DNA from 3 places in the Bacillus sp. FSL K6-6540 genome. Region 3 is predicted to be linked to each of the others. Evidence: predicted binding sites of a transcription regulator. Region 3 holds the regulator's gene; each other region holds the start of a gene.
What was found. The regulator NrdR, encoded in region 3, represses ribonucleotide reductase genes. The targets are predictions, from matches to a motif close to AACACNATATATNGTGTT.

Region 1 (3,280 bases), 3.7 Mb from region 3:
CCTTTTCCGCTTAGGCGGTTTCGCCCGAACCGGTCTGAAATCGTCCGTGTCCTGCAGCCCATGGTGGCAATAATCGTGTCTGGCTCGTCCGGCTTATAGTAGACTAGATTAAACGACGCATCCACGTTGACAAAGTTCGGGTAGAGCCTGCGGCTGGAGCACTCAACGGCTTTCAGGAACAGATCGTAATTGGGCTCCCCTTCCGCCTGGTTGACCCCCTGCTTGCACTGGAAAATATGCTGCGGAAATATCGGCGTCTCTCCCCCGCCGAGCCCCTTCATTGTGGCATCCAGCAGGGCGTGGGACACCAGCCTTCCTTCGGTTGACGTGCACATGCCGTAATTCAACGAAGTGAAAGGAATTTGTCCGCCGGCCCGGCTGCTCATCGTATTCAAATTATGGATCAAGGATTCCGCGGCCTGCTTGGCTTCATTCACCGTTTCATTATAGGCATAATGGTATATTCGCGGATATGTGTCCTTCAGCTGCTCATTGTCTATGTATATTTCGTGATCCTCAAGAGCTCGTTCATACGGCCGATCCTCTCCCAGCCCCGCTTCTCCGAAGTAGGCCAGCCCTTTCCGAAAATGCCGGCGAAACGATTTGCCGACATAAGGGGCCAGATCCCAGTCGATTTTATTTCCGGACACGCCGCCGAATTGACTGTTCTGCTGGGATTGAAAGATGATGGCCACCAGCGCCATCGCGGTCATGATGCTTTGCGGCGGCCTGACCGATCCGTTACCGGTATTGAAGCCCTTGGCCAATAGACGGTCAAACGGGATGAAAATACAGTTCGTCGTTCCGAGTGCATACTGGTCCAGGTCGTGCACGTACACATAACCATCCCTGACGGCTCTCATGAGCTCTCCGGGCAGGATAAATTTGCTTGCCATCCATTTGGCGTACTCGGAGCCGATCCGACTCATTTTTCCACTGAAGGATTCCCCGTTCAGATTCGCGTTCTCCCGCAGCAGATCCAGATTCGTTACCCCAATCACATCCCTGCTGATCTTGTAGAGCTCTCCCCTCCGCATCCGCTCCAGGTCACGGGCTTCCCTGTAATGTTGATAAGCTGCGGCGGCCTCTGCATAACCTGTGCTTTGCAATTGTTCGACAACGATATCCTGAATTTCCTCCACACTCACCTGCTCCATCCCCGCGGTGGCGCGGGCAACCTCCTCGCCAAGCTGCAGGGAAGCCTCCTTGCGGGACACTCCCTCAACTGCTATAAAAGCTTTATCCACCGCCTTTACAATCCGGCTTATCTCAAAATTGACCAGGCATCCGTCTCTCTTCATGACTTTCATGAAATCGATCAACCCCTTCTTCTCAGATCATTAACACACTATATATAGTTTCGTTTAATCAATTTACATCCATATATAGTTTAACGCTGTGAGATAGATCACGCCTATTGATCCTATGAAGCGAATCAGCGATTCCTGATAACGTCCATAAAGGAGATGAATCCCAACAGAAAAAAGGCACTCGAGTGATCCATTGATCACATCGGGTACCTTCTTGTTTAGCCTCAGCAGGATTAACTTTCTGCAGGCGGCATCGGGGTTGGTGTCGGCTTAGCATAACCTGTGCTGTATTTCTCATCGATTGCGGTCCGAATCTCCGTCAGGCTCTTGCCCTCGCTGCTCATTTTGGCAGATTCCACGGCAATGTCCAGGCACACCCCGCAACGGGTGCCATGATCGTCCCATACCACGGTGCCGTCCTCCTGAATCTCATCGATAAAACAGTTCAGGTTGCTCTCATGACCGGCACTTTCCCCGCAGCCGCAGTAACAAGGAATGTATTTCAGGACATCACTCACCTGCGCGGACAAAGCATAAATCGTTTGGAGCTCGCTGGTCTGGCTCTTCAAAAAGGTCGGCAGCTCATCGATCGAAGACGTCGCCTCCTGGATATCCCCGTTGGACAACTGCGTCTGATGTCCGTGCTCATGCGCCGCCTCGGCTGCCTGTCCACCTGCGACCTGCTCCTGGGCGCTTTTTCCCGAACAGCCGCTCAGCATAAGGCCGGCGGACAGCAGCAGGATGACAAACCGTTGTTTCCCTGTTCTCATCATTCATTTCCTCCATTTAATTAAGCTAGCGGCCGTAAATCCCGTTATCGCCGTACGACCCTATTCTTCGCGTCGTAATCGCTGGTTGTGGGCGATCTTGGCTTCGTTCCCCTGCTCCGTGGCCTGATAGAACACCCGGCGGGAGAGCTCCTTCGGCAAATACTCCTGCTTCACGTAATGGCCCGGATAATCGTGCGGGTACTTGTAGCCGACATGTCCCAGCTTAACCGCCCCCGAGTAATGCGCATCGCGCAGATGCAGCGGAACCTCCGCCGATTTCACTTCATCCATGGCGGACATCGCGCGGGATATGGCGGATACAACGCCATCGGATTTCGGGCTCTCCACGGCGAACAGGATCGCCTGAGCGATGTTCAGCTTGGCTTCCGGCCAGCCGTTGTTCCGGTAGGCATCCAATGCGCTTACCGCCTGCACCATGGCTTGGGGATTGGCAAGCCCGATATCCTCGCTGCTGGCAGCAATCAGGCGGCGGATGAACACCATCGGGTCCATGCCGAGCTTTTCGACCGCATACAAAAACCAGAACAGCGCCGCATCGCTGGAGCCCCGAATGCTCTTGTGAAAGGCGGACAGCACATCGTACTGCGTGGACTCGTCCGCACGCACGGTAGGTCGGCGAATCGATTCCTCGGCCACCTCGAGCGTAATATGAACCGTACCGGTGGAATCCGGAGGCGTCGTCATCGCTGCCAGCTCCAGCGCATTGAGTGCACGCCGGATATCCCCGTTCGCCATGGCTGCAATGTGCTCCAGCGCTTCCTCATCTGCCTTGAGATCCATGAATCCAAGACCCTTGTCTTGATCGATCAGCGCGCGCCGCATCGCAATCATGGAATGGTCCTTGGTCAGCGGCTGAAGCTGAAACAAGGTGGAGCGGCTCATTAAAGCTCCGTTGACGTAATGAAAGGGGTTCTCGGTCGTCGCGCCGATAAATATGATCGTGCCGTTCTCCACGGCAGGCAGCAGCGCATCCTGTCTGGAGCTGTTGAACCGGTGCACCTCATCCAAAAACAGGATTGTTTTGGTGCCGTACAGGCTGCGGTTGCTCTGGGCTTGTTCAATGACTTCCCTAACGTCCTTGACCGTGGCTTCCACCGCGTTCAGCCGAACGAAATGCCCTTTCGTTTGCTGGGAAATGATATGCGCAAGCGTTGTTTTGCCGCAACCAGGCGGGCCGTA
Region 2 (3,280 bases), 430 kb from region 3:
CGCGCTTTGCTCCAGCGCCGCTTCCGCGGTAGAAGCTGTTGTCGCTTCGGCGGCTTTGTCTTCTTTTTTCTCCGTCTGCAAGACCTGCACGTCGCGGCTGCCGTCGCGGTAGATTGTAACGCCTTTGCATCCCAGATCGAATGCCAGCTCATACAGGCGTTTCGTATCTTCAACCGTGAAGTCGGACGGACAGTTCGCCGTCTTCGAGATGGAGCTGTCCACCCAGCGCTGAATCGCCGCCTGCACGCGGATGTGATCCTCGGCGGAGAGACTCATCGCGGTGACGTAATAGTCCGGAAGCTCTTCGCCCGGATGGCTGTCCAGCCAATCCTGAGCAATCGGCACGAACTGCTCGTCGAAGCCGAGACGGCTTTGACGGAAGTATTTGAAGGCAAAGTACGGCTCGATGCCCGTCGAAGTTCCAACCATCGTACCCGTGCTTCCCGTCGGCGCTTGGGTAATGACGGTAACGTTGCGGGCCCCTTTTTTGCGGACCGCTTCGGCAACTTCCGGATACACCTCGGCCATATTTTTCATGAAGCCGCTTTGCAGATACAGTTCGGCATTGAATGCCTGGAACGAGCCCTTCTCCTCGGCAATATCCGCGGATGCAAGATACGCTTCGCGCGCGATGAAGCCATACAGCTTATCCAGGAACTCCAGCGATTCCGGGCTGCCGTAACGGATGTTCAGCTTGATCATCAGCTCGGCCAGACCCATCGTTCCGAGGCCTACGCGGCGCTCTTTTTTCTGGTTCAATTCGTTTTCTTCGAAATGGTAAGGCGTCCGGTCGATGACATTATCCAGGAAACGCACGGAGTAACGCGTCGTCGTAGCCAGCTCATCCCATGCGACGTCATGATTCGCTTCATCGTAGAACTTCGACAGGTTCATCGCGGACAGGTTGCATACGCCCCAGCCCGGAAGTCCCTGCTCGCCGCAAGGGTTGGTACAGATGATCGGGTTGAAATACCAGCTGTTGGACATCTGGTTGTAGTATTCCATGAAGACGACGCCCGGCTCTGCCGATTTCCATGCGGACTCGATAATGGTGTGCCATACCTCGCGTGCTTTAACCGTTTTATATGGAATGATGCGGCGTCCGGCTTTCTTCCATTTATCCAAATCGCCGTCCCACAGCTCATCGTAATCGGGATCGGTGGTATCCGGGAACACGAGCTCCCAGTCCAGGTCTTCCTTCACGGCTTTCATGAAATCGTTGCTGACGCATACCGACAGGTTCGCGTTCGTGACTTGTCCCATCGTCTGCTTCACCGTAATGAAATCCTCCACGTCCGGGTGCCAATCGTTCATCATCAGCATGAGCGCGCCGCGGCGGCTTCCGCCCTGCTCGATCAGGCCTGTCGTATAACTGAACAATCCGCCCCACGATACCGCACCGCTGGAGGATCCGTTCACGCCTCTCACGATCGCGCGCCGAGGACGAAGGGAAGACAAGTTGATGCCGACACCGCCGCCGCGCGCCATGATCTCGGTCATCTCGCTCAGGGTTTCCATGATGCCGCCCCGGCTGTCCTTCGGGGAAGGAATGACGTAACAGTTGAACAGCGTCAATTCATCGCTTGCACCCGCTCCGGCAGCAATCCGTCCGCCCGGGACCAGCTTCCAATCATCCAGAATCTCGCGGAATTTCCCGCGCCACTCTTCCTGCAGTTCCGGCGTTGCCTCAACCGATGACATGGCGGCCGCGAGTCGATCCCACATTTCTTCCGGCGTTTTCTCGATGGTTAACGTCAGCTTCTCCACATCCGACTCCACAAGCTCGCCCTTCCGTGTCTTCACGGTGACCTTGCGGCCTTCGCGTTTCACGATTTCGCCAACTTCCTTGGTCGGAAATTTAGGATCATCCTTTGTCAGCACGAGCACCACGTCGCCGACCTTGGCGTTGTTGGTGTCCGCATCCTTCCAGGCATACCGGTCCAAAAAGATCTTCTCGCTTAAACCTTCCAGCCGCTGATTCTGCATCGTACTCAAGTGCAACTACCTCCTATATAAGATATAAAATTTAAAAGATTCCCAAGTATGTGCTCACCAACAACATAACCTGTTATGTAGCCGGTCAAACATCCAAAACCACTATACACACCACATATAGTGCTATTTATTCATTATACTACACTATATATAGGTTAACTATGCCGATAATATGAAAATTAAGCCGACAGTTCCAAGCTCCCGCGCGCAAGCTTCCGCTTTCTTCCTCTCGCTCTCTTTTTCGCTGATCCCTATGAAAAAAAAGGATGAAAATATCCAATTCCAGCAGCCGTGCGCTCTATAAGGTATTCCGCGGCTGCCGAATCCGTGCAAGGTTATGAAGACTTCTTTTTTCGTCCATACTACATATACACCGCTGGCCCGGAATCTTTCATCACAGGAGGAGATCGACATGAACCAACAGCCATCTGCCGACTCAGGCATGATTTTCGACCCGCGCCTTCCCGTTCCATTGCAGATCGACCGTTCTTGGTTTGACGATCTCTCTGGCCGACTGGACAAAGGAGGCCCTTGGGGTGACTATCGTCTGGCCCAGCTTGCCGTTGAGGGCGAGAAATCGCGCCTCGTTACAAGCTTTGAAGAACTGCAGTGCCTCAAGCACCTTGGCGGTTTATCCCCGCTCCCCCATCAGACCGATACCGCAAGACGCGTTTTGTTCGAGATGTCGGGCAGAGCCATTTTGGCGGATGAGGTGGGACTTGGCAAGACGATTGAAGCCGGTCTTATTTTAAAAGAATACATCGTGCGCGGACTGGTATCCAAAGTGCTGATTCTCGTACCTGCTTCCCTGGTTCTGCAATGGGTCCGCGAGCTGAACTCCAAGTTCGGCATTCCCGCGGTCGCGCAGAAAAAAGCATACTCCTGGGGCAATGACATCGTTGTCGCCTCCATGGACACGGCCAAGCGCGATCCGCATCAGGAGATTCTGCTGAACCAGGAATACGACATGCTCATCATCGATGAAGCGCACAAGCTCAAGAACAAGAAAACATCCAATTATCAATTCATCCAAAAGCTGCGCAAAAAATACTGTCTCCTGCTCACCGCCACGCCGGTGCAGAACGACCTCAGCGAGCTCTTCAATCTCATCACGCTGCTGAAACCGGGCCAGCTTGGCGGCCAGGGACAGTTTGCCGCTAATTTTGTCGTGGATAAACGAAGACCGAAGAACCAGGACCAGCTCAAGGATGAGCTGTCCAAGGTCATGATCCGAAACCGTCGGGGCGAAGGCGAAGTGAAGTTCACGAAGCGGTCCGTCCGCAAC
Region 3 (3,280 bases):
CCGGGTCATCCGGTGCTGGGTAAAGTGACCGAACATTTTGGACAAGCGATCCTGTTTGAAGACGGTACGTTGAATCGAAAGAAGCTCGGGGAGATGATTTTCCATCATCCGGAGCAGAGGGCGGCATTGAATGAGATTACGCATCCGGCAATCCGGCAGGAAATCCGGGAACGGACGGAGGCGTATGAACGGCAGCATCCCGACCGGCTCGTGGTAGCGGATATTCCATTGCTGCTGGAGGCAAGGGAAGCCTATCCTTATCTGAAGCAGATCGCTGTTGTCTATGTCCCGCGCGAGCTGCAGCTTGCGCGTTTGATGGAGCGGGACGCTCTTACCCGGGTAGCGGCAGAGGCGCGTCTTAGCAGCCAGATGGACATTGAGCAGAAGAAGCTTCGAGCGGATATCCTGATCGATAACAGCGGCACGTTGGCCGAAACGCAGCAGCAGGTGGACAACCTGTGGAACAGGTTGGTTCAGTTATGAAGTGGCTTCGTAAAAAAAGGGTGCTGCTCCTGCTGTTTGTTTCTTTTGTAGCGCTGCTGTTCCTAAGCTCCAATTGGATGACCCTGCTGTATCCGATCCATTATAAGGATGAGATCCGCAAACATGCCGCATATTATGAGGTCGATCCGTTTCTGGTGGCCTCGATCATCCGGGTGGAAACGAATTTCAAGCCGGGCAAGGAATCCAAGAAGGGCGCGCTGGGCATTATGCAGCTGATGCCGGATACGGCGAACTGGGCGATGGAAATGGCCAAGCTCCCGTCGGTGAACCTGCTGAGCGTAAAGAATGAAGTGGATGCGAACATCCAGCTGGGCACCTGGTACATTCAGAATCTGCACAAGGAAATGGACGGCAATCCGATTGCCGCCATCGCCGCTTATAACGCGGGCCCGGGGAACGTCAAGAATTGGATCAACAAGGGCATGTGGGACGGAACCTATGAGAACGTGAAGAGTATACCCATCGGGGAAACCCGGCATTATGTACAGCGCGTGATTTATTATTATAATCAATATACGGATGTGTATAAGGGCGGCTTCTAAAGAAAAAAAGAGCGCTGGACAGGCTCTTACATCGAGCCGCCAACACTCCTTTTTTAAGGAAGAATCAATTATTGACCGGAGTATTGACCAGCCAATTGTTGCTCGGCCAGGGTTACAAGACGCTTTGTGATGTATCCCCCGATCGAACCGTTCTCATAGGAAGTCATGTTACCTTGGTATCCGTCTTGTGGAATGGAGATACCAAGTTCTTGAGCTACCTCGTACTTCAGTTGCTCAAGAGCAGCGTTTGCGCGAGGAACAACCAGGTTGTTGGAGTTGTTGTTGCTTTGTGCCATGTTAAGTTCACCTCCTTGGGTTGGTAAAAGTATTATGTCTCGGGTCTCGCATTTTCATAACATAAAAGACAAAAGTTTTGCTGGTAAATTTTTCTGACGCCCATTAAGGGCGAATCACGCTGAATACAAAGGAAGTGAAGACAACTTATGAAGTGTCCATATTGCAGTTATGCCGGAACGAAAGTGCTGGATTCCAGGCCTGCCAACGAGAATAAATCCATCCGCCGCCGCAGGGAATGCGAGCAGTGCAGCAAGAGATTCACAACCTTTGAAATGGTGGAGGAAACGCCGCTGATCGTCGTGAAAAAGGACGGAAGCCGCGAAGAGTTCAGCCGGGAGAAGGTGCTCCGCGGTTTGATAAGGGCATGCGAGAAGCGTCCGGTATCCGTGGACCAGCTGGATATGATCGTATCGGATGTCGAGAAGGCGCTGCGCAATACCGCGGCGGCGGAAGTGGAGAGCCGCCAGATCGGGGAGCTTCTGATGGAGCGGTTATATCCGGTCGACGAGGTGGCTTACGTTCGGTTTGCGTCCGTGTACCGGCAGTTCAAGGATATCAATATGTTCATGAAGGAACTGAAAAGCCTGCTGTCCAAGGATACGGACGTCCAGGAGCTGTAAGAGCGCCACGGTTCTTAAATGACCCTGGTGCTCTTCCGGCGCTCTCATGGCGCCAAATTCTCATCATCGATAAGTGACATTATATAGAGAAGGAAAAAAGGCACTGCGCATTATCAAAAAAGTTCTGAAAAAGTGTTGACATGCCTGCTGATTTTTTATATGATATAGAAGTCGCTTACGGGGCCTTAGCTCAGCTGGGAGAGCGCATCGCTGGCAGCGATGAGGTCAGGGGTTCGATCCCCCTAGGCTCCATACGAAGAAAAACCCTTGAGAAATCAAGGGTTTTTTTGTTTTTTTAATAACTTTTTAATACTTCCCAGAAAATTTAATTATAACATGAGCGTAAATAAAGGAAGTACAACGCATCGTTGATTGTTCTTACTTTATTGTATCGCCTGTAACAGAAGTAGGGGCGGCATCTGTCGCTCGATTTGCCTTAAATCCGGAAGAGAGCAGCAAGACCAAAAATCCACCGGCGACGCCCCACAAAATCAAGGCGTTTGAGTGAGCTGCGTCCAGTCCGCCGAAGTACATTACTTCCCGTAGCCCTCCTGCCGCGAACCGCAGTGGCGTCCACGAATAGATCCAATCTCGCGTCGTCTGCGACAAGAACTCCGGAGCCATGTTCAGGAGCGGCACGGAGAAGAACATCAGCAGTACGAGCAGCGGTATTGCACGGAATCCGATCCAATTCAGCAAGGAAGATTGCAACAAGAAGAACGCCGATCCAGCCAACCATAAGAACAACCACGTCTCCCCCGCGTTCGCCAGTTCCATGCCGTACCACGACGAAGCCATCCATATGGTGAAGCACGAGGCTATGCCGACGATCGCAAGCCCCCCGATAGCTTGCAGCGCGCTGACTGTCCATCTCCTTGAACCCGCAGCGACCGCCTTCTGGCTAGCCAGGAGCAAGACGACTCCGGTCACCATGCTGCCGATCCATATAATCTGGGTAAACAAACCCGGCGCATTCCCCGCCGCATGATTCACTCCCGGTGGATGCACGACTTCCTCCTGAACGTTCACCGGTATCATTAAAGCTTTAGCCTTTTCAATGGGAATTTGCTCCGTTTGCTGTCCGATCTGCCCAAGCAGCTGCTGCAACAGTTCCCCATTGATCATGTTCATCGCTTGCCCCATTGCCTGTCTTACGACCATCGAGGCTTGGGTGTTCATACCCTCGTTGGAGATGATTCTCACATTAGGGTGAATCGGCGAGTGAGTCGCTAACGAGAGTAAACCGCTGCTCAGATCCGCCGGAATCACCATCGCTCCGTAATATTCGCGTTTATCCAGTCCTTCCCGAGCCTTTTC

Region 1: a site for NrdR is predicted at 1,345-1,362, ahead of MHH82_RS08045 (anaerobic ribonucleoside triphosphate reductase). Genes of this name have one in related genera too.
Region 2: a site for NrdR is predicted at 2,103-2,120, ahead of MHH82_RS22985 (adenosylcobalamin-dependent ribonucleoside-diphosphate reductase). Genes of this name have one in related genera too.

The regions. Positions count from the first base shown of each region.
Region 1 is NZ_JBBOXH010000001.1:1,859,230-1,862,509, reverse strand. It holds gene MHH82_RS08045 (anaerobic ribonucleoside triphosphate reductase) at 1-1,310, opposite strand, end outside; gene MHH82_RS08040 (PCYCGC domain-containing protein) at 1,544-2,083, opposite strand; gene MHH82_RS08035 (replication-associated recombination protein A) at 2,141-3,280, opposite strand, start outside.
Region 2 is NZ_JBBOXH010000001.1:5,165,279-5,168,558, forward strand. It holds gene MHH82_RS22985 (adenosylcobalamin-dependent ribonucleoside-diphosphate reductase) at 1-1,986, opposite strand, end outside; gene MHH82_RS22990 (DEAD/DEAH box helicase) at 2,408-3,280, shown strand, end outside.
Region 3 is NZ_JBBOXH010000001.1:5,595,157-5,598,436, reverse strand. It holds gene coaE (dephospho-CoA kinase) at 1-483, shown strand, start outside; gene MHH82_RS24815 (lytic transglycosylase domain-containing protein) at 480-1,046, shown strand; gene MHH82_RS24810 (alpha/beta-type small acid-soluble spore protein) at 1,115-1,342, opposite strand; gene nrdR (transcriptional regulator NrdR) at 1,490-1,963, shown strand; tRNA gene MHH82_RS24800 (tRNA-Ala) at 2,143-2,215, shown strand; gene MHH82_RS24795 (YhgE/Pip domain-containing protein) at 2,342-3,280, opposite strand, start outside.